DNA from 4 places in the Bacillus sp. iso_77 genome. Region 3 is predicted to be linked to each of the others. Evidence: riboswitches for the same ligand, from Rfam matches in the RefSeq annotation. Region 3 holds a riboswitch; each other region holds the start of a gene.
What was found. Region 3 has a riboswitch for thiamine pyrophosphate ahead of thiT (energy-coupled thiamine transporter ThiT). Riboswitches for the same ligand answer to the same signal wherever they lie in the genome.
Positions count from the first base shown of each region.

Region 1 (7,727 bases), 1.6 Mb from region 3:
GGAAAAGGCAAAGCGTAAAAACATCCCGATGCATGAGATTGAAACGATGCAGGATATTGCAGGGCTTCGCATTATGTGCCAATTTGTAGAAGATATACAAGTCGTCAAGAAAATGCTTCAGTCACGAAAAGACTTTGTGGTTGTAGATAAACGCGACTATATTGCAGAACATAAAGAAAGCGGATACCGATCGTACCACCTTGTTGTGTTATATCCGCTACAAACGATCAATGGAGAGAAGCAGCTCCTCGTCGAAATCCAAATCCGTACATTAGCCATGAATTTTTGGGCGACCATCGAGCATTCTCTGAATTATAAATATAGCGGGAATATCCCGGAGAAGGTCAAGCAGCGCCTTCAAAGAGCTTCTGAGGCAGCATCTCTTCTTGATGATGAGATGTCTGAAATCAGAGGGGAAATTCAAGAAGCGCAAGTGGCATTTTCCCGGAAAAAGAAAAACGATAGCTGAGCCTAAGCTTAATCAAATATGATGCTGCTTTCTCGTCGCAGCAAGGTGGAAAAGGAGAAGAATTCATGAAATTTGCAGTTTCTTCGAAAGGGAATTCTGTATCTGACACACTTAAAAATAAAATACAGACCTACTTATTGGATTTTGGAATGGAATTAAATGAAGAGGAACCCGATCTCGTCATTACAGTTGGCGGAGACGGAACCCTTTTATACGCTTTTCACCGGTATAGCAACCGTCTGAACGAAACCGCTTTTGTCGGCGTACATACAGGCCATCTTGGTTTTTATGCGGACTGGGTCCCGAGTGAAATTGAAAAGCTTGTGTTAGCCATTGCCAAAACGCCTTATCATATTGTGGAATATCCGATTCTTGAAGTCATCGTCAGGTACAACGATGGGGGCAGAGAAGAAAAATATTTAGCAATGAATGAATGTACGATTAAAAGTATGGAAGGTACACTTGTGGCAGATGTTGAGATTAGGGGTCAGCTTTTTGAAACATTCAGAGGAGACGGTCTTTGTTTGTCTACACCATCTGGCAGTACAGCCTATAATAAGGCACTTGGCGGGGCTATTATTCACCCATCCATTAGGGCGATCCAGCTGGCAGAAATGGCTTCAATCAACAACAGAGTGTTTAGAACGGTCGGTTCGCCGCTCATTTTGCCCGACCACCATACGTGTGTGATCAAACCGATTAATGATGTGGATTTTCAGGTGACGATAGATCATTTGTCGCTGCTGCATAAAGATGTGAAATCCATTCAATGCCGAGTGGCAGACGAGAATGTCCGGTTTGCCCGATTTAGACCATTTCCGTTTTGGAAAAGGGTGCAAGATTCCTTTATCGGCAAAGGAGAATAAGAAAGAGGTTGTTCTCGCTGGAATACTTTAAGATAAACAAAACCATATCAGCCAAAGAAGAAGGCAGGCTGCTGAAGGACTACTTAATCGATCTTGGCATTTCAAAACGAATGCTGACAGATATTAAATTTGATGGCGGTGATCTTCTGATTAATGGAGAGCATGTGACCGTGAGATATGAGCTGCGCGAGGGAGACAGGCTCACCATTTTATTTCCCGAGGAAAAAGTGAGTGAAGGGCTAAAACCTGCGGCCATTCCGCTTGATATTTTATTTGAGGACGAGCACGTGCTTGTGCTGAATAAAAAGCCGTATATCCCATCGATTCCTTCTCGAGAGCACCCTGAGTATAGTATTGCAAATGGGGTGCTTCACCATTATGCTGAGCAGTCCGTTCGGCTGACTGTCCACTTGGTGAACCGTCTTGATCGTGATACTTCTGGTGTCATGTTAGTCGCTAAACATCGCTTTGCACACAGCCTTTTATCAAAGGCGCAGAAAAAAGGGGAAGTCAAGCGAACGTATAGAGCCATTACACATGGCATGATCACGCAAAAGGAAGGAACAATTAGAGCAAAAATTGCTCGAAAAGGGGACAGCATTATTGAACGAATGGTGGATGAATCTGGTCAGGAAGCCGTAACACATTATACGGTGCGGGCGGTACATACTCATTTAGATATGTCTGATGTGTCCCTTACCCTTGAAACGGGAAGAACTCATCAAATTCGTGTTCACATGCAATTCCTTGGTCATCCGCTTGTTGGAGATACGCTATATGGTGGAACAAGCGAGAGAATAGGCAGGCAGGCACTTCATAGTGAAACCCTTGTTTTTCCGCATCCGATAACAGGGGAGTCCATGACCTTTTCGGCTCCTTTACCGGATGATATGACATTATTGCTTCAGTAAACAAGTAAACCCGGTCACCTGTCATGGTGGACTGGGTTTTTTATTGCGTGAAATGCTGAAATCTTGAATCGTCATATGGCATAGATGAAGGAACAGATACGGTCTCAAGCTCTGGATATCTAAGGGCAGAGAGCTTGTGGCCAAAGACGCAGCCTGTATCAATGTTAACCGTTCTACCGATGAATCTTGGTTCTTTTACGGGTGTATGCCCGTACACAATCCATGGTTTTCCGTGATATTCCTTCGCCCAGTCCTTCCTGACAGGTCGACCGTCTGGCCATGTTTCTCCGGTGACTGCTCCAAATAATAGATAAGACCTCATCTGTTTGTTCGGTTTTTTGCCAATATCCTTTTCCTTCATCGCTGCGTGTGCAATGATCAGTTCATTCGGAATCAGTACATCATAAAGCGGTGCCTTTTCAAATAAATGTTTAAATTCACGTGATAAAATGGTTTGTTCATCATGGGGCAGGTTTTTGATTTCGTTCACCGTTGTTTCAATGCCATGCAGTAATTTTACGGGATTTCCTTTCAAATAACGATACAGCTTAAAACAATGGTTACCAGGCACATAGCGGATTGCGCCCTTAGAATAGGCGTGTATGACAAATTGCATGACGGCAACTGATCGAGGGCCGCGGTCTGTTAAATCACCAACAAGGGCCAGTGTTCTCTTATCAGGGTGGACAGGTAGTCCATGTTTGAGTTCGTATCCTAGTTTGTGTATGAGGGTAAGCAGCTCTTCGTAGCAGCCGTGGATATCGCCGATGATATCGAATTTCATAAAGGTTCCTCCTGATTTTTTCATCCATTGATCGGATATAAAGAAGTTTGAATTTTAGAAAATATAACAAATGGCTTTCATTTATTTTGGGCAATTGTTAGAATCAATGCTTTAACGTAAAACTTAAAAATTAAACATGAATGTTAGGAGGCTTTAGCCAATGGAGCATACATCTGTTTCATCACTCGTTGTCGTTATTATTGTAGCCTTTTTCACCCCCATTTTATTGCACCGGTTTAAGCTGACCATCCCGGTCGTTGTCGCTGAAATCATCATGGGGCTCATCATTGGAAAAAGCGGTCTTCAACTAGTTGTTGAACACGACGCATGGCTAGATACGTTATCCATGCTAGGTTTTATTTTTCTTATGTTTTTAAGTGGACTTGAAATAGATTTTTCTTCTTTTGAATCAAAGAAGAAAGCGCGAGAACTACCAAATGGATTAAAAGAACCGAATACATTTAAAACAGCGACCATTATTTTTGTTGGCGTATTTTGTATGTCCTTTATCCTGTCTTATGCGTTTGTCCTTGCAGGATTTATTCAAAATGCCTTTTTAATGACGCTTATTATTTCCACCATCTCATTGGGTGTCGTGGTTCCTACCTTAAAAGAGGAAAAGTTGATGCAGACGAATATTGGTCAAATCATTTTGCTTGTAGCCGTCATTGCTGATTTGGTGACAATGATTTTACTTGCTGTGTTTTCCTCCATTTATGGCGATGGAACAGGGAACATGTGGTTGCTCTTATTATTATTTGCGGCAGGTATTCTTCTTTATTTATTTGGCCGGGTATTTAAGACAAAGTCCATTTTTCAGTCAATGTCAAAAGGAACGGTGCAAATTGGGACAAGAGCCATCTTTACTCTCATTATAGTCTTAGTTGCCTTATCTGAATCACTCGGTGCTGAAAATATTCTTGGGGCTTTTTTAGCAGGTGTGCTTGTGTCTCTTCTTTCGCCTAATAAAGAGCTCGTACAGCAGCTGGACTCGTTTGGCTATGGATTTTTAATTCCGATCTTTTTTGTGATGGTTGGTGTGGACCTGAATATATGGTCACTCTTTAAAGATCCAACCATCATGATCATGATTCCGCTACTGTTTATCGCATTATTGCTTAGTAAACTCGTTCCGATTCTTTATTTAAAAAAATGGTATGACATGAAAAAAGTTATCGGTTCTGGTTTTTTATTAACCTCGACGTTATCCCTAGTTATTGCTGCTGCAACGATTGGTGAGCGGCTTGGTGTCATTGATCATAAAATGTCAGGAGCCCTTATTCTAGTCGCTGTGCTCACGAGTGTTTTAACGCCTGTTTGGTTTAAGGCGTTATTTAAACAAGAACGTGAAACCAATCATAAAAAGCGTGTGACGTTTATTGGAGCGAATCAGCTGACGTTACCTGTGACGCTTGATTTGCATCAGGATGAATATGACATTCGTATTTTACACGTCTTTCAGGAAAATAAAGAAGCCTTGCTTGCTGACTCCATCTTTGAAGTTGAAGCGATTGAACAATATGACGATGATACGCTCAGGCAGGCTGGCATCGGGCAAGAGGATGTGCTCGTTGTAGCTACAGGCAGTGAAACGAAAAATAAGGAAATTGCTTTATTTGCAAAAGAAGAAGGGTCTAAACAAGTCATTGCAAGTGTTAACAAAGCGGAAGCCGAGCTGACTTTAAAGGAAGCAGGGATCGATACCTTTTCTAACTTCTTATCATCTAAAACGGTGCTGAGGGCATTGATTGAAGCACCTGATGCGATTCGCTTGTTAACAAATGAGGATTCTTCTTTGTATCAAATTCAAATGAACAATCATCGGTATCATAATGTCATGCTGAGGGAATTTCCTTTTACCGGCGATTTGGTGTTTGTCCGTATTTTTAGAGGAATTGACAGCTTAGTACCGCATGGGGATACGACGCTTAGAAGCGGTGACCGCGTGCTTGTGTCTGGCTCCCGGGAGTATGTGGCAGGACTTAGAGCCCAATTAGAGTTGCGATGAACCCTTGACCGATGAACAAATCCTGATTAAGATAGAGGTACAACAATATATGTTTGATCCACTAGGGGAGTCCTTTAAAAGGGCTGAGATAAAAGTGTAGACTTTTAGACCCTCATTACCTGAACAGGTTCATACCTGCGTAGGGAAGTGGTGCGGTGTTTGACTATGCTTTTTACAAATTCCAAACCACTTTCCACGCGGAAAGTGGTTTTTTTATATGGAAAAACAGGAGGAGAGGAACATGACATTTTCGAACGAATGTAAAGAAGCAGCAGCTAGATGGTGGAATGGGAGCTTTACACACCCTTTTGTGAAAGGGATTGGTGATGGCACACTTTCACTCGATCGTTTCACTTATTATGTGATGCAGGATTCGTACTATTTAACTCATTTTGCAAAAGTACAATCGTATGGAGCCGCTATTAGTGAGGACTTACATACGACAGGCAGAATGGCATATCATGCGCAGGGTACGTATGAAGCAGAGCTATCACTGCATAGAAAGTTCACAGAACTGCTCCAGATCTCTGATGAAGCGCTGGCAAACTTTAAACCTTCTCCAACTGCTTATGCATATACCTCGCATATGTACCGATCTGTGAAAAGCGGTCGTTTTGAAGAAATTTTAGCCGCATTATTGCCGTGCTACTGGCTTTATTATGAGGTAGGAGAAAAACTGAAACAAACAACGCCTGACCATCCGATTTATCAAGAATGGATTTTGACATATGGCGGGGATTGGTTTAAAGAGCTTGTTTTTGAACAGGTGAACCGTTTTGATGAACTTGCAGAAAAAGCGCCAGAACATGTGCGGGCTAATATGAAAGAAAATTTCGTGATTTCGAGCTATTACGAATACCATTTCTGGGAGATGGCGTATGAAAAAGAAATGTGGCAAACAGCATGCTTAGATGGGGTTGGTGCAAATGGAACTCCATGCAGTGACAAATGATACGCTTCCTGTCAGGGAGCTCATCAAGCAAATAAAAGACATTGCGTCTGAAGTAGACTTTATTCATATTCGTGAACGATCGAAGGCAGCAGGTGAGCTGGTTCACCTCGTGAAACAACTACTAGCAGAAGGTGTTCCGAAAGAAAAGCTGATTATAAATGACCGAGTTGACGTTGCGCTGCTGACCAATATTCACCGGGTTCATCTTCCAGGACACAGCTTTTCGCCAAAGGAATTAAGACAAAAATTTCCTCATCTCCATGCGGGGGTATCGGTTCATTCGATAGAAGAAGCCAAAGCAGCAGAGAAGAACGGGGCAGAGTATGTCATGTTTGGGCATGTGTATGATACCGCATGCAAACCCGGACTACAGGCGAGAGGCATAAAGATTGTGGAAAACATGACTTCTACGCTGTCCATTCCAGTCGTTGTCATTGGTGGAATCACACCAGAACGACTGCCAGAATTGATGCATGTTGATTTAAAGGGAATAGCCGTCATGTCGGGAATTTTTGCTCATCCTCAGCCGCGCAAAATGGCGCAAACATTTTCTAAAAAGCGAAAGGAGAATCCTTATGAACAAGCATTATGATGTTGCAATCATTGGTGGTGGAATCATAGGGATGTCGATCGCTTATCACCTTGCAAAAGTAGGAAAGCAGATTGTCTTATTTGAGGCAAATGAGATCGGGAAGCAAACGACGAGTGCGGCTGCTGGCATGCTGGGTGCACATGCTGAAGGAGAAGGTGATGAAGATACTTTCTTTCAAGTAGGCAGACAAAGTCAGGCTTTATATGAAAAATTAACGGTCGACCTTCAGCATGAATCGGGCATTGATATTCGGACATCAGTGGGCGGGATTATGAAGGTGGCTTTTACAGAACAAGAAAAGCGAGCTCTTTGCCGGATGCAGCATTTGCCCACATTTGAATGGCTTGAAGCAAGCAGCGTAAAAGAACGTATGCCTCAAATAGCAGATGACATCGTAGGAGCAGGCTTGATAGCAGATGATGTACATGTCGAGCCATATGCGGTATGCAGGGCTTTTTGGCAGGCGGCTGTTCGGCACGGAGCGGATGTGAAGGAGTTTACCCCCGTTATCGATGTGAAGAGGGGAAAAGAAACTTTGACAGTCAGTACAGCTAAAGGCATCTTCACATGTGATCATCTGACTGTAGCAAGTGGTGTATGGTCAGGCCGTTTTTTGGAAGAACTGGGGTTATCACATTCTCTCTATCCAGTAAAAGGAGAATGCGTGTCTGTTTGGAATAACGGTCCAGCGCTTGCACACACCATCTATCATGATCATTGTTATATCGTTCAAAGGGATAGCGGTAAGCTAGTGATTGGTGCAACGATGAAACCTAATGACTGGCAGGCCGTTCCGACACTTGGCGGTATTGAAGCAGTTATTCAAAAAGCATCTCAGCTCATGCCTTCTATTCGAGAGATGCCGATTGATCAATGCTGGGCAGGTCTACGGCCAGCGACAAGCGACCGGCACCCCTATATCGGAAAACATCCGGAAGACGAGCGTATTCTTTTTGCAACGGGACATTACCGAAATGGCATTTTACTTGCGCCGATTACGGGGGAAATCATTCGCGGCTTGATAGTAGGCGAGTCTGTGAATAAGGAATGGCTTCATGTGTTTCGTATTGGGCGAAAGGAGGCATTGTTCGTATGAAAGTTCAATTGAATGGAAGAATGGTTGATTTCGATAAGGAAAATGGCAC
Region 1 is NZ_CM149683.1:1,146,836-1,154,562, forward strand. Features, by position in the region: gene yjbM (GTP diphosphokinase) at 1-469, shown strand, start outside; gene AC0VYC_RS05740 (NAD kinase) at 535-1,335, shown strand; gene AC0VYC_RS05745 (RluA family pseudouridine synthase) at 1,353-2,246, shown strand; gene prpE (bis(5'-nucleosyl)-tetraphosphatase PrpE) at 2,287-3,030, opposite strand; gene AC0VYC_RS05755 (monovalent cation:proton antiporter family protein) at 3,191-5,038, shown strand; TPP riboswitch at 5,092-5,201, shown strand; gene tenA (thiaminase II) at 5,280-5,990, shown strand; gene tenI (thiazole tautomerase TenI) at 5,965-6,582, shown strand; gene thiO (glycine oxidase ThiO) at 6,566-7,678, shown strand; gene thiS (sulfur carrier protein ThiS) at 7,675-7,727, shown strand, end outside.
Region 1: another riboswitch for thiamine pyrophosphate. It lies ahead of tenA (thiaminase II); the one in region 3 lies ahead of thiT (energy-coupled thiamine transporter ThiT).

Region 2 (7,727 bases), 320 kb from region 3:
GCAAAAAACAATCGCCTTAGTGCTTCTACCTATTGGATTAACGGCATGTGGTACAAATAACAATGCGGGTGTAGATACACGTCATAATCAATCAGGTCAGCCAGTTGGATACCACTCCAATCAACAGGCAACAGACAACAACCAAGATCATCAAGGACCGGTTTCTGAGCTTATGGAGGGAATGAACGGAAGAAATACAACGAATGTTGATTATCGTTCACGCCCTACACAGGATCAAGTGAGAATGCCACTTACTGGTGGAGATGGACGCTACAGTCATGGAGATATGAACTATCATAACCAAATGTCGTTCTCTGGCTACGATAAACAAGAGAACATCCAGCGTTCAAGAAAAATCGCTAACCGAGTGAACAAAATGAACCATGTGACAGACTCACAAGTTATGGTGACGGATGAAAATGTGTATATTGCTCTTAAAACAGATGGGCGCTTGACATCAGAGGGTGTATCACAAGTAGAAGAAGCAGCGACTCGTTATGCAGATGGTAGAGCTGTCCAAGTCATTAAAGACGAAGGCGCATTTACACGCTTCAGAGATATGAGAAAAACGCAATTTGAAACAGGTCAGACAGGCATGACCCGATAAGCTGGAATAAAAAAGGCTAAAGTTCATGACGAACTTTAGCCTTTCTTTAAAAATAAACTTTGATCCCGATATAAAATTCATAAAAGAAATAACAGCCAAATCCAAGTAATAAAATACCGGCAATAATGGATGTCCACTTAATCATTGTTCGGTTCATCACTTTTCTTGTTAGGGAAACAATCGTGAGAAGACCGATGTCATGAAGAAGAATCCCTGCCAAAATACCCGTAGCAGCCAATATAAATTCAGATGAATTTGTATTTTTATAAGCATCTGCCAGTACAGCACCAAACACAGATACCCAGAACACAAGGTTTCCAGGGGATACTGCGACGAGCAGCCCATTTCGGTATGTTTTAGCGAATGATTTATTCACTTTTTCTCCTGCTAAATGGATGTCTTGATCCGCATTTTTAATCGAATCGTAGGCAAGAATCATTAAAAAGATGGCACCGATCAGCCAGAGCGGAATTTGGATAAAGGGCAAAGATAAAAATTGAGCAAATCCAGCATATAAAGCCAAGATGAGCAATATATCGATGGTCATACCACCAGCGCCTACAGTTAATCCATGAAAGAATCCGTTTTTTAATCCCTGCTTTGTCATTTCAACCGTGATCGCTCCAACAGGTAGAGCAATTGAGAATCCAACGACGATAAATGTAAGAAATGTTTGCAATCGACTAGAACTTCCTTTGAATCATGTTTGTATAAAAATTCTCCGTTTAGATTAATTATACATAATAGGAGAAAAGGATCAATGATTATTTCTGATTTAATCGAAATGAGAGAGATAGATCGTGTATATAAAGATGTATATCGTGAAGATCATGTATTCATTGTAGGGGAAAGGAACTATTTTCCTGAAACTTCTTTTTTTCATTTCTCAGCTATGCTACACTGTTGTGGAAATCAATATAAGTGACTAGGGGTGCCCGGAAATGCGGGCTGAGAGAGAAGACAAGCTTCTTAACCCTTTGGACCTGATCTGGCTCGTACCAGCGTGGGGAAGTTGAAGATGATACATGTGCCATATGAATGGCATACATGTTTTTTTCTGACGACGAAACCAGGTTCTTTACATAGAATCTGGTTTTTTGCTGGTGCTGATTCCATCCTGACCGGTCACACGAAAAGAAGGAGAGAACAGCAAATGAATGAAAAGACAAATGTTCCATCATCGCAATCTTTATTATCAAATTTTGAAGGCAGTCGAAAGGTATATGAACAAGGTTCAAGACCTGACATTTTGGTGCCAAAAAGAGAAATCGTGCTCACAAATACAGTGACACAAGCAGGTGATATCCAAAATGAACCGATTCGTGTGTACGATACAAGTGGACCGTATACAGATGAGGAGGCTCATATTGATGTCACAAAGGGATTAAAGCGCCTGAGATCAAAATGGATTAAAGAAAGAGAAGATACTGAAAGCTATGAAGGGCGTCAAGTAAAGCCAGAAGATAATGGATATCGCTTGAATGGGAAAGAATCCTTTCAAGCTGCCCATACAGATTTTCATCATGTGCCGCTCCGCGGGAAACAAGGTGCTTGTGTGACGCAAATGCATTATGCAAAAAAGGGGATCATTACGCCTGAAATGGAGTTTATCGCTTTGAGAGAACAGCTAAGTCCTGAGTTTGTTAGAGAGGAAGTGGCTAGTGGAAGAGCGGTCATTCCAGCGAATATCAACCATCCTGAAAGTGAGCCGATGATCATCGGGAAGAATTTTCACGTGAAAATTAATGCGAATATTGGCAATTCAGCTGTGACGTCGTCCATTGAAGAAGAGGTGGAGAAGATGACATGGGCAATTAGATGGGGGGCAGATACGATGATGGACCTGTCTACAGGAAAGGATATTCATACAACGAGAGAATGGATTATCCGCAATTGCCCAGTCCCAGTAGGAACTGTCCCGATTTATCAGGCACTTGAAAAAGTGAATGGAATCGCAGAAAATTTGACGTGGGAAGTATACCGAGACACATTAATTGAACAGGCAGAGCAAGGGGTTGACTACTTCACCATTCATGCGGGCGTCCTGTTAAGGTATATTCCGCTCACAGTCGATCGGGTCACAGGAATTGTTTCAAGAGGCGGAGCCATTATGGCAAGATGGTGTCTCGCTCATCATCAAGAGAACTTTCTGTATACCCATTTTGAAGAAATTTGTGAAATCATGAAAACGTATGACATTGCCTTTTCGCTTGGGGACGGGCTCAGACCGGGATCCATTGCGGACGCAAATGACGAAGCGCAGTTTGCAGAGCTGGAAACGTTAGGGGAATTGACAGAGATCGCTTGGAAACATGATGTACAGGTCATGATTGAAGGACCTGGTCATGTTCCAATGGATAAAATCAAAGAGAATGTCGATAAGCAGATGGAGATATGCAAAGAGGCACCTTTTTATACGTTAGGTCCTCTAACAACAGATATTGCACCGGGATATGATCATATTACATCCGCGATCGGTGCGGCGATGATTGGCTGGTACGGAACCGCCATGCTGTGCTATGTGACACCAAAAGAGCATTTAGGTCTGCCGAACAAAGAAGATGTAAGAGAAGGCGTCATCGCCTATAAAATTGCCGCACATGCAGCTGATGTAGCAAAAGGACATCCTGCTGCTCAAAAGCGTGATGATGCCTTATCGAAAGCGAGATTTGAATTCAAATGGCGGGATCAATTTCACCTGTCACTTGACCCAGAACGAGCGCTGGCATTCCATGATGAAACATTGCCTGCTGAAGGTGCTAAAACCGCTCATTTCTGTTCCATGTGTGGACCAAAGTTTTGCAGTATGAAAATTTCCCATGACATCCGCAACCAATCAGAAGAAGTGAAAAGAGAGATGGAGAAGAAGGCAAAAGAGTTTATCAATCAAGGCAGCCAAATCTATCAATCCTAAAAAAAACCTCGCACTCCTCTAGTGCGGGGTTTTATAAAACGGCTGAAATGGCTTTTCTTACGAGGTGCAAAAATGCTCTTACTGCAATCGCCATCGTTTCAACACTTGGGATGAGGGCATCTGTTAAATGAAACAGGACTGTTTGTCTCTCTGGAGATGTTCGTTTTTTCTTTTGTTTCATAAAGGTAGCCTCCTTTTCATTCAATATACTTCTTTTGAAGAGTACATAGATAGATATGTTGTGCGAATTTAAACAAAATTTAAACTTCTTGTGTTTAGAAGGAAAGAAGCAGGGGAAACGGATTGAATAGAGAATGAATGAAAAGAGCTGACCGATTCGGTTAGTGAACAAGACAGAGTGGAAGGTGATCTTATGATGAAAGTATTTAAGGTAACATTTCATATGAACAATGGGGAAGTGCTCGATTTCGAGCTGAAACGTCCAGCTACCTATGATGTGTATAAAAAAATTGAGGAAGCCAATCATTGGTTTAAGCTGAATAATGAAATCATTAACCTATTAAATGTGAATAGTATCCATGTAGAAACAGAATAAAACAGAAAGCCGCTCAAAGAGAGCGGCTTTCAGCGTGTAGACAAACCCTCGCATTCTTTGTCAGTCCTGCGTGCCGATGCTCACGAATGTCAAATTCGCTCCGCGCCGGTACTCGTCCTTCCTAGAATTCAAAGGTTTTCTATCACGCTGAAAAGAAGACAAAGGGCTAAAATCAAGTTCATTTTAGCCCTTTGTCAACAATCTGAAAGCCGCTCTTTTCGAGCGGCTTTCATTATGCAGTAAAATCATTTCGGTTGTTCAGCTGACCTCGAGACAGCCAGTTTTTCTTATACAAATAGGCAATCACTTCAAGCCACAGCCGCGGCGCTTTTTTAGGGAAAAAAGGTTTTTGATAATAGGCGTATGCAGCTTTTAAATCATCCCATTGATGACATGTTTTCGTTTGCGTGAAGCGGGCGACGTCAATGACCCTGACGCGGCCATCCTTTGTTAAAATTAAATTCCGCAGATGAATATCAGAAGGATTTAAACCTTTCGCGCGTGCTTCTTCCAATGCATCATCTACTTGTTCAATCATTTGTTTTTTGATCGGAATTCCTTTTGTCAGGCATTCATAGAAAGTATAACCTTTAATATATTCCATTAAAATATACTGATCCCCAGACTCGTAAATCTCAGGATAATAGGAGGAGCCGGAAAGTTTTTCATAAATTGCAGCCTCTTTGCGGGCGATGTTTCGATAAGAAGGAAAAAAGACTTTTAACGCCATTTTCTTGCCGTCTTTTTTGTATGAAAATACATAGGCACTTCTTCCTTTGCCGCACAGCTCAAGCTCAGCCGGTTTAAAGACGAGCTTATTAAAACGCTTTTCTTCTTGATACTGAATCGATTCGGCTAATCTTTTGACATCTGACATTGACTTCACCTTCTTTGGTTTCAGTTTATGCGGCTGAAAAACGAATGATGAAAAAACCATGTAATTCGGTAGAGCAATGGATTGTATAAAACATAACATTTACGCACGAAGGATACAACGAAAGACTCTCAATATGTGTCAAGACATCGATTTGGTTAATGTGTAGCAAAATGGGTCAAACTACATATGTCATGCATCGATCTTATGTTCTAAAGAGGTGTAAATAGTGAAAGTGAAAATAAAGTATTTCGTTACAGGACTTATCATGACAAGTGTACTCTTTTTCGCTGTTGATATGGAAGCAGCAGAACACTTGCAAAAAGAGTCAAAAACCATCAACGTTCAGCTTGAAAAGGTCTATCTAGACGGCGATGTAAGTATTGAAAGACAGCGGGCATCATTAGAAGACAAAGACACATTTTGGGCCCAGTATAAGGGCTGGACATTGGTAGAACAGCGAGAGGATTTTGCCCTTTTTAGAAAGCAAATTGACGATATATCGCCTTTGAGTAAAGCAAATGGATATATCGGATTATCAGAAGACGGCGTGATTTCTACGTTTCATGGAAGGCCTGACGGGTGGGCGGAGCCTATTCATCTCTTTTTTCAAATTGATACGTCCCGCTTGGAAAGTCATGTAGAGCAGCAGCTTGCACAAGGCATTCCGTTTCGAACAAAAGATGAATTTGAGCATGTGCTTGAAGTCATGAAACCTTACCGAAATGAACAATCGTTTTAATCGTATGACAGCTTGCTGGTGTGAAGACCGCAAGCTCTTTTTCATGGGTTGACTATGAAAAAAGGCTGAGCGAACGTATGTTAACTTTTATTACGGTTTTCTCTTCGATTTATGTTACAATGGAGAACAGTCAAAGAGGTGAAAACGGTGATAGAGTTTGTAAAAGGGACCATTGATTATGTGTGCCCGCAATATGTTGTCATTGAAAACGGCGGAGTGGGATATCAAGTCTATACCCCAAATCCGTTTATCTATCGAGTATCAAAACAAGAAACGATTTATACGTATCATTACATAAAGGAAGACGCTTTTTCGTTATATGGATTCCAAACACGAGAAGAAAAAGCGTTGTTCACAAAACTGTTAAATGTCACAGGGATTGGACCGAAGGGGGCGCTTGCGATTCTTGCTTCCGGTGACCCTGGCGCTGTCATTTCAGCGATCGAACGAGAGGATGAAGCTTTCCTCATTAAATTCCCGGGTGTTGGCAAAAAAACAGCACGTCAGATCATTCTAGATCTGAAAGGGAAGCTCGCAGATGTGGTGCCTGAAATGATAGGAAACTTATTTAACCACGAGGATCATATTCAGGTTGAAACACAGCAAAGCGCTTTAGATGAAGCGGTTGAAGCTTTAAGTGTCCTTGGGTATGGTGATCGTGAAATCAAAAAGGTTCTTCCTTTATTAAAAGAAGAGAAGAATCTTACAACCGATCAATATGTGAAAAAAGCTTTACAAAAAATGTTGAAATAGGGTGATGTCTCATGGATGAACGGCTCGTCTCAACTGAAGCAGACAACCATGAATCAGCCATTGAGCAAAGTCTGCGTCCACAGACGCTTAGTCAATATATTGGCCAGCAGAAAGTAAAGGATAATCTCAGCGTATTTATTGAAGCTGCCCGAATGAGGCAGGAAACACTGGATCACGTCCTTTTATATGGACCGCCGGGACTTGGGAAAACAACGCTTGCGTCGATCATTGCCAATGAAATGAATGTTCAGCTGCGTACAACGTCTGGACCGGCGATTGAACGTCCTGGCGATTTGGCGGCGATCTTAACATCTCTTGAACCTGGCGATGTTCTGTTTATTGATGAAATTCATCGCTTGCAGCGTTCAATAGAGGAAGTGCTATATCCAGCGATGGAGGACTTTTGTCTAGATATCGTGATTGGAAAAGGAGATACAGCACGCTCTGTGCGGCTTGATTTACCGCCATTTACGCTTGTAGGTGCTACAACCCGTGTTGGGCTTTTAACAGCGCCGCTTCGTGATAGGTTTGGAGTTCATGCAAGATTGGAATACTATGAGCAAAGAGATTTGGCTCACATTGTAGCAAGAACAGCCGAGCTGTTTGAGATTGGGATCGACATTCGTTCAGCTGAAGAGATTGCAAGAAGATCTAGAGGCACACCGAGGGTCGCCAATCGTCTGCTCAGAAGAGTAAGAGATTTTGCGCAGGTGCTTGGAAATCATGCGATCACACAAGACATTGCAGAAGATGCTCTTGAGCGTCTGCAAGTTGACAGACTCGGACTTGATCATATCGATCATAAGCTGCTTTTAAGTATGATTGAAAAATTTAGAGGCGGTCCTGTTGGACTTGATACGATCTCAGCGACAATTGGAGAAGAATCACATACGATTGAAGATGTGTACGAACCGTATTTACTGCAAATTGGTTTTCTGCAAAGAACACCAAGAGGGCGGGTCGTCACAAGAGAAGCGTATGAACATTTTCATATGGAGGTTCCGATTCGTGACTGAATTCCCTAAAATGTTGATGATTTTAGGTGGTGTCCTTTTTGCCGCAGGTTTAGTGTTTCAATTGGTTGGGAAACTTCCTGGCGATATTTTCGTGAAAAAAGGGAACGTAACGTTCTTTTTTCCTGTGATTACATGCATTGTCATTAGCATCGTCCTAACCATTTTACTCAATGTCTTCGGACGGATGAAATAACGTTAACTAGTTAACTACAGAATAGGTGAAGGAAATGAAGTTAGAACTATTTGATTTTGATTTACCAGAAAG
Region 2 is NZ_CM149683.1:2,423,329-2,431,055, reverse strand. Features, by position in the region: gene AC0VYC_RS12505 (YhcN/YlaJ family sporulation lipoprotein) at 1-607, shown strand, start outside; gene AC0VYC_RS12500 (LysE family transporter) at 654-1,286, opposite strand; TPP riboswitch at 1,525-1,634, shown strand; gene thiC (phosphomethylpyrimidine synthase ThiC) at 1,761-3,521, shown strand; gene AC0VYC_RS12490 (hypothetical protein) at 3,553-3,702, opposite strand; gene AC0VYC_RS12485 (hypothetical protein) at 3,895-4,077, shown strand; gene AC0VYC_RS12480 (serine/threonine protein kinase) at 4,310-4,954, opposite strand; gene AC0VYC_RS12475 (intercompartmental signaling factor BofC) at 5,181-5,693, shown strand; gene ruvA (Holliday junction branch migration protein RuvA) at 5,841-6,446, shown strand; gene ruvB (Holliday junction branch migration DNA helicase RuvB) at 6,458-7,462, shown strand; gene AC0VYC_RS12460 (DUF2905 domain-containing protein) at 7,455-7,655, shown strand; gene queA (tRNA preQ1(34) S-adenosylmethionine ribosyltransferase-isomerase QueA) at 7,690-7,727, shown strand, end outside.
Region 2: another riboswitch for thiamine pyrophosphate. It lies ahead of thiC (phosphomethylpyrimidine synthase ThiC); the one in region 3 lies ahead of thiT (energy-coupled thiamine transporter ThiT).

Region 3 (7,727 bases):
GGCTGATCACAAAGAAGCAAATGACAGTGAATAATAATGCGAAGTCAATGCTGTTCTGTTTTTTCATGTCTCTGTCACCTGCTATGACCTATTTGTCAGCTGGTTTAATACGACCTGCACCGCTGCAGCGTCATCAATATAGCCGATCGGAAAAATATAATCTGGTATTAAATCAACGGGCATAATGAAGTAAAGTAATGCGCCTCCCATCAACATCAATTCTCGAGAAGTCCCCCGTCCGCTCATGAACGAGCAGTACATGCTTTTCAATTGATCAAGAAATGGCCCAACACCGCTTATCGTATCTATCTTTTTTTCAAAATATGCCGAGATCGTTTCTTTTCCCTCGTCTGATTGACTATAGGTCTCATATTCATTTAGCTTCTGTTTCAGTTCATTCTCGCTGAATTTCCCGTCATAGACATCATGATCTTTCAGCGTTCGCTCAATCTCTTCTACGGCTTGAATGAACGTATTACCGTGAACTCTTTCGTTTTTAATTGAAAATCCAGCCGTGGCCAATAGATGATCTAAAGAAATGTGTAGAGCATCTGATAGCCGCTGTAAATGGTTCAAAGTCGGTTTTCTTTTTCCGTTCATGATTCTAGACAGTGTGGCTTTATCAATTTCTGTTTGTGTACTGAGTTCTCTTAATGAAAGAGAACGTATTTGCAGTTGTTCTTTTAAAAACTGCCGAAGCTCAGTTGTTTTAAATTCCATCTCTTTCTTCACCCTTTTCATAAAGTTCAACTCTTCAATAGAAGAAGTCGTACCCAATATATAGGGGTGTTGACAGAATGTCAACGAATATCCATTAGAGATTGATTTTTATAAAATAGCAACTTATCATATGAAACATAGAGTAAGAAATGGCTAAAAGGGGTGTGCAGATGAAGGTTAGACATGCAGTACATAATGATATTCCTAAAATTGCCGAAATTCATGTGAAGAGCTGGCAAACGACTTATCACGGCATTATTTCACAAGAGTATTTAGATGCTTTGAATGTAGAGGAGCGGGAAGAGAGCTGGAGAAGCAGGTCGCTTGAAGGCACGTTTGTCGCAGAGGATGCTGACGGAGTATTTGGTTTTGCTTCCTTCGGAAAACAGCGTGATGAGAGATATTCAATATATGATGGCGAGCTTTATGCCATCTATTTGTTGCAGAGAAAACAGAAATCAGGAGCGGGTATGGCTTTGATTGCAAAAGGTGTGGATTATTTAATAGAGAAAGGCTATCAGAATATGCTGCTCTGGGTATTTGAGCAAAATTCAGCGAAGCAATTTTATCAAAAACTTCAACCTAGTTTTGCCGTCACCAGCCAGTTTGAGCTGGCTGGTGAGAACCATGAAGAAATAGGGTATGGATGGGAGCTGTCTGTACTAAGTGCTCAGATTCAACAGATTATATCGTCAGCTTCCAGTAATAATGAGAGAAAAAAGTAAAAAGGGTGGCGAGTAAAATATAAGATATAAAAGGAGAAGCCTCTACTTTTCCTTTCACACCTGCTATTTTTAATGCCTCATAGAAACTGGCCAAAAAGTAGGCGAGACTGAGGATGTAACAGCACAGCATAATGGAGTAAGGATTCATTGTCGTACCTCCAGCATGAAATCTTCTACTATTAATAGATTCAATAGAGCAGCAAATTATGCATAAAAAAATAACCCGCTGAAACAGCTGGGTTATTTTTGTCGAGGAAAAACCAAACGAGACGCACTAGGGATGAGTAAACAAAGAACAATACTACAAATGATAAATGAAGGAATCATATATGTGCTGTTATAAACTAATGAATACACCCATCCTGGTGTTCCTTTTGGTGCATAATGAGAAAAGAAAACTACACCTGAAATAAAGAACGTCAGCAGTCTGAAGAAACTGGCGACAAATACAGCTAGGATAATATAGAAGAATTGTTTCTTTCGCTTTTTATCCTGAATGGCTTTTTTAATTGATCCTGAGAATAGCCCGCTTAAACAAATCACAACAGATGCGACAAAGTAATCGAGAAACCCTTGTACAGGTGTAGCAATAATAGGATTGTTCATCAGCTGCAGTCCTGCGATTAACACACCGATGATAAATCCAGCAGACACGCCCCATCTAATGGACATGAGAATGACAGGAATCATGATCAGTGCAATTGACCCGCCGTTTGGCATTCTTAAAAAGAGACCTGATAAATAATCTAAAACAAGTGCAAGAGAAGTCATAATGGCGATCTCCATCAGTCGTACTAATTGATTTGATTGCTGCATAAAAAAATCCCCTTTTCACGAATTGTGCAAGGAGAGACCATGTCAGGATGAGTATGTGATTCATAGAAAAACATATCGGCTTGCATACATACATGTATGCAAGTGATTCCACATTCCTACTTCAGTATTAACTGACAGGTTCAAAGGGTCAGAACAACGAATTGTTCACTCTCAGCACGAGGCTCCCCCTGCGGTTATTAAATTTCAATCTATTATAAATATACTAAAGACCTACAGGATCAACAATAGTGAATTACTGAGAGAAGCCCTTTTTGTACGAATATATAGAAAGAGATCAGGAAAAATAAATTATTTAGAAAAAATACTTGTTTCTTCTTTTAAAAGGTGTTATATTTGTATTCGCCGCTGAAACAGCGCGGTTGAGAAATAACATTCGAGAAAAAAGTTGTTGACTTCATTTTGATAGAATGTTATATTAATAAAGTCGCTTCTGAGCGATAACGAAGATGATCTTTGAAAACTAAACAAGACAAAACGTACCTGTTAATTCGAGTTTTTATAAAAAAATCCTATGATACATCATAGGTAGTCAGTCAGACTGACGAGGCAGGAAATGATCACATGCTAAGTTCGCTACATCGTGTAGCAACGCATGTGTGATATGCATCCTGCATACCTCGGAGAGTTTGATCCTGGCTCAGGACGAACGCTGGCGGCGTGCCTAATACATGCAAGTCGAGCGGACAGAAGGGAGCTTGCTCCCGGATGTTAGCGGCGGACGGGTGAGTAACACGTGGGTAACCTGCCTGTAAGACTGGGATAACTCCGGGAAACCGGAGCTAATACCGGATAGTTCCTTGAACCGCATGGTTCAAGGATGAAAGACGGTTTCGGCTGTCACTTACAGATGGACCCGCGGCGCATTAGCTAGTTGGTGAGGTAACGGCTCACCAAGGCGACGATGCGTAGCCGACCTGAGAGGGTGATCGGCCACACTGGGACTGAGACACGGCCCAGACTCCTACGGGAGGCAGCAGTAGGGAATCTTCCGCAATGGACGAAAGTCTGACGGAGCAACGCCGCGTGAGTGATGAAGGTTTTCGGATCGTAAAGCTCTGTTGTTAGGGAAGAACAAGTGCAAGAGTAACTGCTTGTACCTTGACGGTACCTAACCAGAAAGCCACGGCTAACTACGTGCCAGCAGCCGCGGTAATACGTAGGTGGCAAGCGTTGTCCGGAATTATTGGGCGTAAAGGGCTCGCAGGCGGTTTCTTAAGTCTGATGTGAAAGCCCCCGGCTCAACCGGGGAGGGTCATTGGAAACTGGGAAACTTGAGTGCAGAAGAGGAGAGTGGAATTCCACGTGTAGCGGTGAAATGCGTAGAGATGTGGAGGAACACCAGTGGCGAAGGCGACTCTCTGGTCTGTAACTGACGCTGAGGAGCGAAAGCGTGGGGAGCGAACAGGATTAGATACCCTGGTAGTCCACGCCGTAAACGATGAGTGCTAAGTGTTAGGGGGTTTCCGCCCCTTAGTGCTGCAGCTAACGCATTAAGCACTCCGCCTGGGGAGTACGGTCGCAAGACTGAAACTCAAAGGAATTGACGGGGGCCCGCACAAGCGGTGGAGCATGTGGTTTAATTCGAAGCAACGCGAAGAACCTTACCAGGTCTTGACATCCTCTGACAACCCTAGAGATAGGGCTTTCCCTTCGGGGACAGAGTGACAGGTGGTGCATGGTTGTCGTCAGCTCGTGTCGTGAGATGTTGGGTTAAGTCCCGCAACGAGCGCAACCCTTGATCTTAGTTGCCAGCATTCAGTTGGGCACTCTAAGGTGACTGCCGGTGACAAACCGGAGGAAGGTGGGGATGACGTCAAATCATCATGCCCCTTATGACCTGGGCTACACACGTGCTACAATGGACAGAACAAAGGGCTGCGAGACCGCAAGGTTTAGCCAATCCCACAAATCTGTTCTCAGTTCGGATCGCAGTCTGCAACTCGACTGCGTGAAGCTGGAATCGCTAGTAATCGCGGATCAGCATGCCGCGGTGAATACGTTCCCGGGCCTTGTACACACCGCCCGTCACACCACGAGAGTTTGCAACACCCGAAGTCGGTGAGGTAACCTTTATGGAGCCAGCCGCCGAAGGTGGGGCAGATGATTGGGGTGAAGTCGTAACAAGGTAGCCGTATCGGAAGGTGCGGCTGGATCACCTCCTTTCTAAGGATATATGGAGCAGCGCACGTTTTTCGTCTTGTTTAGTTTTGAAGGATCATTCCTTCAAACATGTCTCTAGCGAGACAGGATTGTTCTTTGAAAACTAGATAACAATAAGTAATACATTCACATTGAATGCAATGCAAAGTTCATCACACATAGTGATTCTTTCTAAAGTAAGAAATGGTTAAGTTAGAAAGGGCGCACGGTGGATGCCTTGGCACTAGGAGCCGATGAAGGACGGGACGAACACCGATATGCTTCGGGGAGCTGTAAGCAAGCTTTGATCCGGAGATTTCCGAATGGGGAAACCCACTGCTCGTAATGGAGTAGTATCCATACTTGAATACATAGAGTATGAGAAGGCATACCCGGGGAACTGAAACATCTAAGTACCCGGAGGAAGAGAAAGCAAATGCGATTCCCTGAGTAGCGGCGAGCGAAACGGGAACAGCCCAAACCAAGAGGCTTGCCTCTTGGGGTTGTAGGACACTCTATACGGAGTTACAAAGGAACGATATAAGCGAAGAGGTCTGGAAAGGCCCGCCAAAGAAGGTAACAGCCCTGTAACTGAAATGTTGTTCTCTCCAGAGTGGATCCTGAGTACGGCGGAACACGTGAAATTCCGTCGGAATCCGGGAGGACCATCTCCCAAGGCTAAATACTCCCTAGTGACCGATAGTGAACCAGTACCGTGAGGGAAAGGTGAAAAGCACCCCGGAAGGGGAGTGAAATAGATCCTGAAACCGTGTGCCTACAAGTAGTCAGAGCCCGTTAACGGGTGATGGCGTGCCTTTTGTAGAATGAACCGGCGAGTTACGATCCCGTGCAAGGTTAAGCAGAAGATGCGGAGCCGCAGCGAAAGCGAGTCTGAATAGGGCGCATGAGTACGTGGTCGTAGACCCGAAACCAGGTGATCTACCCATGTCCAGGGTGAAGTTCAGGTAACACTGAATGGAGGCCCGAACCCACGCACGTTGAAAAGTGCGGGGATGAGGTGTGGGTAGGGGTGAAATGCCAATCGAACCTGGAGATAGCTGGTTCTCTCCGAAATAGCTTTAGGGCTAGCCTCAAGGTAAGAGTCTCGGAGGTAGAGCACTGATTGGACTAGGGGCCCCTACCGGGTTACCGAATTCAGTCAAACTCCGAATGCCGATGACTTATCCTTGGGAGTCAGACTGCGAGTGATAAGATCCGTAGTCGAAAGGGAAACAGCCCAGACCGCCAGCTAAGGTCCCAAAGTATACGTTAAGTGGAAAAGGATGTGGAGTTGCTTAGACAACCAGGATGTTGGCTTAGAAGCAGCCACCATTTAAAGAGTGCGTAATAGCTCACTGGTCGAGTGACTCTGCGCCGAAAATGTACCGGGGCTAAACGTATCACCGAAGCTGCGGACTGTTCTTACGAACAGTGGTAGGAGAGCGTTCTAAGTGCAGTGAAGTCAGACCGGAAGGACTGGTGGAGCGCTTAGAAGTGAGAATGCCGGTATGAGTAGCGAAAGACGGGTGAGAATCCCGTCCACCGAATGCCTAAGGTTTCCTGAGGAAGGCTCGTCCGCTCAGGGTTAGTCGGGACCTAAGCCGAGGCCGAAAGGCGTAGGCGATGGACAACAGGTTGATATTCCTGTACCACCTCCTCACCATTTGAGCAATGGGGGGACGCAGGAGGATAGGGTAAGCGCGGTATTGGATATCCGCGTCCAAGCAGTTAGGCTGGGAAATAGGCAAATCCGTTTCCCGTGAAGGCTGAGCTGTGATGGCGAGCGAAATTTAGTAGCGAAGTTCCTGATTCCACACTGCCAAGAAAAGCCTCTAGCGAGGTGAGAGGTGCCCGTACCGCAAACCGACACAGGTAGGCGAGGAGAGAATCCTAAGGTGATCGAGAGAACTCTCGTTAAGGAACTCGGCAAAATGACCCCGTAACTTCGGGAGAAGGGGTGCTTCTTAGGGTGTTAAAGCCCCGAGAAGCCGCAGTGAATAGGCCCAGGCGACTGTTTAGCAAAAACACAGGTCTCTGCGAAGCCGTAAGGCGAAGTATAGGGGCTGACGCCTGCCCGGTGCTGGAAGGTTAAGAGGAGCGCTTAGCGTAAGCGAAGGTGCGAATTGAAGCCCCAGTAAACGGCGGCCGTAACTATAACGGTCCTAAGGTAGCGAAATTCCTTGTCGGGTAAGTTCCGACCCGCACGAAAGGCGCAACGATCTGGGCACTGTCTCAACGAGAGACTCGGTGAAATTATAGTACCTGTGAAGATGCAGGTTACCCGCGACAGGACGGAAAGACCCCGTGGAGCTTTACTGCAGCCTGATATTGAATGTTGGTACAGCTTGTACAGGATAGGTAGGAGCCTTGGAAACCGGAGCGCTAGCTTCGGTGGAGGCATCGGTGGGATACTACCCTGGCTGTATTGACCTTCTAACCCGCTGCCCTTATCGGGCAGGGAGACAGTGTCAGGTGGGCAGTTTGACTGGGGCGGTCGCCTCCTAAAATGTAACGGAGGCGCCCAAAGGTTCCCTCAGAATGGTTGGAAATCATTCGCAGAGTGTAAAGGCACAAGGGAGCTTGACTGCGAGACCTACAAGTCGAGCAGGGACGAAAGTCGGGCTTAGTGATCCGGTGGTTCCGCATGGAAGGGCCATCGCTCAACGGATAAAAGCTACCCCGGGGATAACAGGCTTATCTCCCCCAAGAGTCCACATCGACGGGGAGGTTTGGCACCTCGATGTCGGCTCATCGCATCCTGGGGCTGTAGTCGGTCCCAAGGGTTGGGCTGTTCGCCCATTAAAGCGGTACGCGAGCTGGGTTCAGAACGTCGTGAGACAGTTCGGTCCCTATCCGTCGCGGGCGCAGGAAATTTGAGAGGAGCTGTCCTTAGTACGAGAGGACCGGGATGGACGCACCGCTGGTGTACCAGTTGTTCTGCCAAGGGCATCGCTGGGTAGCTATGTGCGGACGGGATAAGTGCTGAAAGCATCTAAGCATGAAGCCCCCCTCAAGATGAGATTTCCCATTCCGCAAGGAAGTAAGATCCCTGAAAGATGATCAGGTTGATAGGTCTGAGGTGGAAGCGTGGTGACACGTGGAGCTGACAGATACTAATAGATCGAGGACTTAACCTATATTCTAATGTGAAAAATGAACATTGTTATCTAGTTTTGAGAGAACATTCTCTCCATCAGGTTTGGTGGCGATAGCGAAGAGGTCACACCCGTTCCCATACCGAACACGGAAGTTAAGCTCTTCAGCGCCGATGGTAGTTGGGGGTTTCCCCCTGTGAGAGTAGGACGC
Region 3 is NZ_CM149683.1:2,745,910-2,753,636, reverse strand. Features, by position in the region: gene rodA (rod shape-determining protein RodA) at 1-67, opposite strand, end outside; gene AC0VYC_RS14195 (DUF1232 domain-containing protein) at 82-741, opposite strand; gene AC0VYC_RS14190 (GNAT family N-acetyltransferase) at 891-1,445, shown strand; gene thiT (energy-coupled thiamine transporter ThiT) at 1,686-2,261, opposite strand; TPP riboswitch at 2,358-2,460, opposite strand; rRNA gene AC0VYC_RS14180 (16S ribosomal RNA) at 2,897-4,445, shown strand; rRNA gene AC0VYC_RS14175 (23S ribosomal RNA) at 4,628-7,558, shown strand; rRNA gene rrf (5S ribosomal RNA) at 7,620-7,727, shown strand, end outside.

Region 4 (7,727 bases), 810 kb from region 3:
TTTGCTAATCAAGGGCTATACAATGGCTTTCTAGCTGCTGGACTCATTTGGGGGCTCATTCTTGGTTCGAATACCGTAGGATATATGATTCAGCTATTTTTCGTTCTTTGTGTGTTCATCGCAGCAGTATTTGGCGGTGTGACGTCTAATAAATCGATTATCATCAAACAAGGGTTACCAGCTTTTCTTGCATTAATTGCACTTATCCTGGCTATATAATCCTATCAGCGTGATAGAAAACCTTTGCAGTTTAGGAAGGACGAGCATCGGAGCGAATTTGACATTGGTGAGCACCGAAGCGCAGGACTGACACTGAATGCGAGGGGTTTGTCTACACGGTAAAGCCGCCCTAGAGGGCGGCTTTTATCTTTTACGCATTCCCATCAAACGAATAATGGACGTAAGACAAAGGGCAACAGCGACAGCCAATATGATTTTTCCATACATGACGCCCGTAAGATTCATTAAAAAGACAGCCAATATGATACAGAGCGTGATGATAATCATCACAATCGAATAGGTTTTCATCTCTTTTTCCACTCCTTTTAAATTCCCTCTAGCGCAAGAGGCCTGTCAATTGTTTCTCATATTATATCATTTCATCACAATTTTACATGAAATTCCCTGTCAATAGAATGTGACAGAATGATTAGATTTGAAGTGAGGCTATATTTTTTAAAAAATCGGGTATAACATAAAGAGTTGTATCCAAGTCTGATTGCTTGATATTTAATTGTGCAAAATATAAAATAGCCACATGATAAATAGAAAGGATGATAAAGTTGAGCAAGAACGTTTTATTAGTATCAACAAGCAGCTCAGAAATGAACGGACACCCAACAGGCTTATGGCTAGAAGAATTAGCCGAGCCATTTCATATTTTTAAAGAAAATGGACTCAACGTGCAAATTGTTTCAATAAAAGGTGGAACAGTACCGATCGATAAAAATTCAATTCCTGAAGGAGTTCCAGCACAATATCAAGATGTGTATGAATTACTTCAAGACACAAAGGCACTGACCGATGTAAACCCAGCTGAGTATGATGGCATTTTCTTTGCTGGAGGACATGGCCCAATGATCGACTTTGCGTCCAATCAATTGGTTGCCGATGCGATTTAGCGATTTCAGACAAAAATGGAGCCGTTGGGGCAGTTTGCCATGGCGTTTCTGCCTTTGTTGATGTGAAGGATCGTGATGGAAAATCATTTATCGACGGCAAGAAAATAACAGGATTCACAAATGAGGAAGAGGATGCTGTTCAATTGACATCTAAAGTTCCATTTTTATTGGAAACAAAACTTCGCGAGCAAGGGGCAGCATTTGAAAAAGGCGATGCATTTGCGCCATTCGCCGTTGTAGACGGACAAATCATTACTGGACAAAATCCAGGATCAAGTGCAGAAACAGCACGTTTATTTGTCAAAACCATTGCATAAATCATCAAAAAACCAGTCGTGACGCATACGGCTGGTTTTTTGTTATAAAAATTTCCTAAAAAAGCCCAAAACAAGTATTAGAAAAATGGTAAAATAATCACAGGGTAAAAAACCCAAATTAGGGAAAAGGGGATGTTCCTGTGAGAGCATTTTATGTCAAAATCACCGCCGCCTTACTGTCTATTTTATTGGTCACAACAGGTTTATTTTCACCAGCAATCAAAGCAGAAGATGCACCAAAATCAAGTGAAAAAGTATCGCCACTGACTGAAAAAGCCATTCAGCAAGTGCAAGAGTCGTTTGAAAAGCAGGATAAAGGGACTGCGGTTCAACAGAAGGAAGTAAAAAAATCATTTAAAGTAGATAAGAAAAAGGGAATAAGTATTAAACGAAAAGCGGCTACAGATGGAAAGATGCGCACGTCTGCCGTTCGCTCTATTGATGGACTAGCCATTAATCAATCGGCAGTTTTAAACGAGGAAGATCCAGTTGATTTATGGTTCTTAAGTACATCGTCCTCTCAGGCGCTCATCAGCCGGATTACCTCTCCAAATGCTGATTATTTCGTTCAATTATTTGTTATTGATTATGAAGAAGGACAAGCTTATCCAACGGATCTGATTCAACCGGCAGGCAGTCTGCTTGCGTTAAGCAATTTACCAGCGGGTGATTATGCGTTTGGTATTACTAGCGGTGGAGACTTTGGAGACTCATATACATTACAGGTGAATGCAAAAAACCCACCAAATTTCACAGGTGCTGAATCCCTGTCATCAACATTGCAATACTTTGTTGCTTCGTATGCCAATGGGGATGTTTTCGCAAATGGTACAAAAGTATATAACAAACAATCTAAGACCGCTGATTATAAATGGGAGCGTGTATTTTATTTCTCATATGATGGAAAATATCAACAGAGAACGCATTCTGTTGACAGTGTAAAAGTGAAGAGTATTTCGGCACCAGTATCGTACTCTGCTCCATATGCGAGTTCCTCTGAGGCCATTCTTGTCTACTTAGATGTGGAGACATTATTTATGTATCATGAATCATCGTTTGCTAGTGGGCAGTACTACCATAGCAGCTTTGTTGATACTCTCGGAAAGACAACGCCAAGGCGTTTAGACATTGATGACCTGACAAATTACGGCGATCATATTTTGGCTGTTGATTTAAAGACAGGAAAGCCAATTGATTTCTTCAGTGTCCTTAATTTCTACTATGCGGCAGGGATCGAGAAGCTGCCAACGATCAATACATTGAATTAAGATCGGCGGTTGACATCAAATCGCCACATGTGTAGAGTAAAGATAATTAAATGACAAAAGTCCACTAGGGGAGTCATGTATGACTGAGACAAGAGGAAATCTTGGACCCTTTGAACCTGATCTAGTTTGTACTAGCGGAGGGAAGTGGAGCTGGACCTTGTCTTATTCATGATTGAATCGATAAGAAGGCCGCTCCATTTGGGGTGGCTTTTTCATTTATTCAACTGAAAAAGAGGAGGCTTTTTTTATGACATTTTCAACCCAATTAAGGCAAGAAGCAGAACCATTATTTGAAGCGATTTATCAGCATCCGTTTGTGAGAGGACTCGCAGCAGGAGAACTCGAAAAGGAACAGATCATTCATTATGTCAAACAGGATGCGGAATATTTAAATGCCTTTATTAAAATTTATGCGGCAGCCATCAGCAGATGTACAGACAGAGAGGACATTACTTTTTTCCATCAACAAATGGCTTTTGTCCTTGATAGTGAGACACATCCTCATCAAAACCTTTGCCGAGTGGCAGGTGTCGCTTATGATGAACTGCAAGGTGCGTCTTTGGCGCCAAGTGCTCATCACTATATTCATCACATGCTGCAAGTCGCAAAGGAAGGGACGCTAGGAGAAATCATTGCGGTTTTGCTCCCTTGCCCTTGGACCTATTGGGAAATAGGCAAACGAATGCTTAAAGATGTTGAGCCCGACCCTGCCCATCCATTCTATGAGTGGATCACGTTTTATGGCGGGTTAACGGACTCTGTTACAGTGGAGCTTTGCAAACGGCTTGATCAGTGGGCGGAAGGAGCAAGTGAGAAGGAAAAGGAGAAAATGAAACAGCACTTCATCTTAAGCTGTCAGCTTGAGTATAAATTCTGGGACATGGCCTTTACTGTCGAAGAGTGGCCTGTCCAAATGGAGGTGCATTCTTCATGACATGGAAGATGAAAGAAGTCGTTCTTGCTGTCATTTTATCAGTGGCATGCGGAGTCATCTATTTAGGGTGGTCGACTCTTTATTTACCGATTACAGCCCTTGTCGGTCCAGCAGGAGGCAACATCATGTTCGGAATTTGGGTCATTGCCAGTCCAATCGTTGCTTACATTATCCAAAAGCCAGGAGCTGCCCTCATCGCAGAAACAGCTGCCGCTGCCGTGGAATTACTGACAGGCAGCCACTTCGGTCTTTCTGCGCTTTTGATTGGTGTATGCCAAGGACTTGGAGCAGAAATCGCCTTCGCTCTTTTTGGCTATAAGCGATATCGCATGTGGACACTCATGTTGTCTGGTGCCTTTGCAGCAGTAGGGGCAATGGCATATAGCCTCATTGCCAATGGATTCGGCTATTACACGCCTCAAGTGTTACTCATGACACTTGTCACTCAAGTCATTAGCGGCATGTTACTCGGTGGTTGCTTGGCAAAGGTTGTGGTGGATGCTTTATCTAAAACGGGTGTGCTGAATCAATATGCCATCATGAAAGAAAAACGAAGTAAGGGTGACCAGCATGGATTCATTTCTCGCGTGCAGTAATCTCGCTGTCCGTTTTTATGAACAGCCGAATCCCGTTCTTCATCAAGTATCTCTTTCTATTCAAAAGGGGGAAAAGGTGCTGATATTAGGACCAAGTGGAAGCGGGAAATCTACGCTGATTTCTGTGCTTGCTGGCATTATTCCAGAGCATATGGAAGCTGAAGTACAGGGAGAAGTGATGCGGCAAAGGCATACTGGTGTCATGTTTCAAGACCCAGATTCGCAGTTTTGTATGCACCGAGTCAATGAAGAAATTGCGTTTAGCTTAGAGAATCGATCTGTCCCTCGAGAACAAATGGATGACATGATTCAGCATCTCATGAAAAAGGTACAGCTGGATGTCGACCCAAATACAGATATTCATACCTTATCTGGCGGAATGAAGCAGCGGTTGGCGCTTGCTTGTTTACTAGCATTAGAGCCAGATGTCCTGTTCTTTGATGAACCGACAGCACAGCTTGATCCAGCAGGAAGAATGGAGATATTTCAATTACTTCAGCAGCTTTCGGCTGAACAGAATCAGACGATGATTTTTGTGGAGCATGTGTTAGACGGTGTCATCGAGTGGATGGATCGGGTGATCTTATTAGATCATCAAGGCCGTATCATAGCAGATGGAACGCCAAAAGACGTGATGAACACATTTGAGGGAGAAATGAAAGAAGCCGGCATTTGGCGTCCGAAAATATTTCCCGAGAAATGGTCCAATGTCTTACAAGATCCGTTTCATTCACTGAGTCAAACACTCTTGCAAACCTTTGAGGCGAGAAAAGAACGTCATGAGAAATTGTCATCAACAGATCGAGAGGTCATTATTCGCACAGATCATCTACAATTAAGCTACGGGAAAAAAAGCATTATAGATGACCTGCACCTTAATATAAAAGCAGGAGATTGGGTTGCGATCATCGGTGAAAATGGCAGCGGAAAAAGTACGTTTCTTAAACATGTCATCCGTTTAGAACCAATAAAGAAAGGTCACATTTACTTAAAAGGAAAACATCTGAAAAAGTGGTCTGACCGAACATTATATGAAAAAGCAGGCTTTGTATTTCAAAATCCAGAACTTCAATTTATACAGGACACAGTGTTTGATGAAATCGCATTTGGTGGGAGACAGCGAAATTGGCCAGAGCCTGTTGTGCAAGAAAAAACGAATCAGCTATTGGTAGAGTTCGGCCTAGAGAAGCATAGAGACGCGCATCCTTTCACCTTAAGCTTAGGACAAAAAAGAAGATTAAGTGTTGCCACGATGCTTCTTTTTGATCAGGATGTACTCATTTTAGATGAGCCGACCTTCGGGCAGGATGAGAAAACGGCGAGGGAGTTAATCCGGCGTTTAAAAGAACGTCAACGACAAGGCACCACTATTATCATGGTCACACATGATATGGAACTCGTTGATGAGTGCGCTGATCAGGTGCTTGTTTTTCATCAAGGGGAGCATGTTTATGATGGTACGCCTTTTGATTTATTTTCTCATCAGGAACTTGTCACTTCCTGTGAGCTGAGAGTGCCGTTACATTACCGCTATATGGTTGAAAGAAAGGAAGTGATGACGATTGCAAAGTAATCACTCCTTTCTATCCACTGTAAATCCAGTCATGAAATTACTCGCCCATCTCCTTGCGATGTGCTGTCTGATGGCGATTTCTGATCCTAAAACGACGTTCATCATCTGGCTGTTTGCACTTGGAATTGGACTTGTCCTAGGCGGCTGGAATTTGAAATACCTCATCACCAGACTTGTACCTTATCTGCTCTTTTTCATTCTCGTGTTTTGGATGATCGCGGCCTTTGGCAAGGGAGATCATACAGTTTGGAAATGGGCATGGTTTCATATCACAGAGGAGAGTTTAAGAAATGGGCTGACCATTTCTTTTAGAATGCTTGGCTTTGTGACATTTGGTCTCCTTTTTACATCAACAACTGATTTGACGGCCTTTATGATGAGCTTAATCCATCAATGCCGAATGTCACCCAAATGGGCATATGGAATGCTGGCAGGCTTCCGGTTTATCCCGTTGTTTCAAAGTGAATTGAAGCAAATGAAGGCTGCACATAAAATTAGAGGCTACAAGCAAAAAAACAGCTGGAAAGCCTTTATACGTTATGCACTCCCACTTTTCACGCAAGGTGTACGGAAATCTGAACGACTAGCCATTGCGATGGAAGCAAGAGGCTTCACAGGGACGAGGGAGAGAACGTATTATCATGTCATCAGCACTTCATGGATCGACTGCATGTATCTTTTTTTTATCGTCATTAGTGTGTTGATATGCATCTTCTTCTTTTAAAAACAGCCACATTCTCTTGATAGAATGTGGCTGTTTTATATGTCTTAGGTCATTTGGTTGATATTAGTACACATTGCAGGCTGTAATAGATCATATAAAGAACCGATAAAGAGAGTGTACTGAGAAAAAGAGAGGATGAACGTGAGCGAATGTCACAGAGAATTGATAACATAATAGACGCTTTACCAATCGTTGGACTAGCTATGAGAGAGCAGCTAACCTTTTCTGTATTAGGGAAAGAGAAGGTTCTTTATTATCAGCAGCACGGGAACATTGACTTAGGGTTTAAAGCTGGGGATGTTGTAGCTCCCGGGTTCCAAAACTTTTCAATGTTGAAAAATGGGAGAGAGCCATCGTTTATCCAGATTCCTAAAGAGGTGTACGGAATTCCTATGGACATCGTCGCCGTCCCGATTAAAGATGACAATGGTCAAGTGGTCGCTGCCTTCTGTGTAGCATATGACCAAACGAATCAACAACGATTAGAACACATTATGACGGAAAGTAACGATGCTTCCGAAAAACTAGTCGCGATGGTACAGCAAGTGGCTGCACATTCAGAGGAACTACAAGCGACAAGTGAACAAATTCTACAAAATACAAAAACCACTGTCGAAAATTCCTCTAAAATCAACCAAGTGTCTAATCTCATCAAAGGTATCTCTGATCAAACGAACTTACTTGGACTCAATGCATCCATTGAGGCTGCAAGAGTAGGTGAAGCAGGAGCAGGCTTTGGGGTGGTTGCTACGGAAGTGAGAAAGCTGTCTACTCACGCGAAGCAAGCAACGACTGATATTGAAACAGCGCTAAAAGATGTGCAAGGCTCTATCAAAGGAATGGAAGAAGAAATAGCACAAATCGTGGCTTCTTCTGAACATCAAGCAGAACTCGTTGGCACTTTCACAAAAATTATTGAGGGGCTGCACGAAACGAACGAAACGATGAAAACATTGGCAACAGACTTAGTGAATTATCAAGTGAAATAAATAAACGAATCACAAAACCTCCAGCTGTATCGGAGGTTTTTTAACGTGTTGAAGTGAGTTTTTTGTCATGATATTGACGGGTTTTTCACTGACAGGGAAGTTACACTTCTGTATGATAGAAAAAGATAGACCTGTTTTGATCATTAGACCTATTCATAAGGAGGAAGACCATCTTGACACAATCAGCAAAGCTGCAAGAAGTACT
Region 4 is NZ_CM149683.1:3,551,647-3,559,373, reverse strand. Features, by position in the region: gene AC0VYC_RS18330 (DUF1304 domain-containing protein) at 1-219, shown strand, start outside; gene AC0VYC_RS18325 (hypothetical protein) at 364-528, opposite strand; partial or broken gene AC0VYC_RS18320 (type 1 glutamine amidotransferase domain-containing protein) at 783-1,438, shown strand; gene AC0VYC_RS18315 (hypothetical protein) at 1,579-2,706, shown strand; TPP riboswitch at 2,763-2,866, shown strand; gene tenA (thiaminase II) at 2,954-3,640, shown strand; gene AC0VYC_RS18305 (ECF transporter S component) at 3,637-4,236, shown strand; gene AC0VYC_RS18300 (ABC transporter ATP-binding protein) at 4,211-5,809, shown strand; gene AC0VYC_RS18295 (energy-coupling factor transporter transmembrane component T family protein) at 5,799-6,533, shown strand; gene AC0VYC_RS18290 (methyl-accepting chemotaxis protein) at 6,683-7,522, shown strand; gene AC0VYC_RS18285 (YwqG family protein) at 7,696-7,727, shown strand, end outside.
Region 4: another riboswitch for thiamine pyrophosphate. It lies ahead of tenA (thiaminase II); the one in region 3 lies ahead of thiT (energy-coupled thiamine transporter ThiT).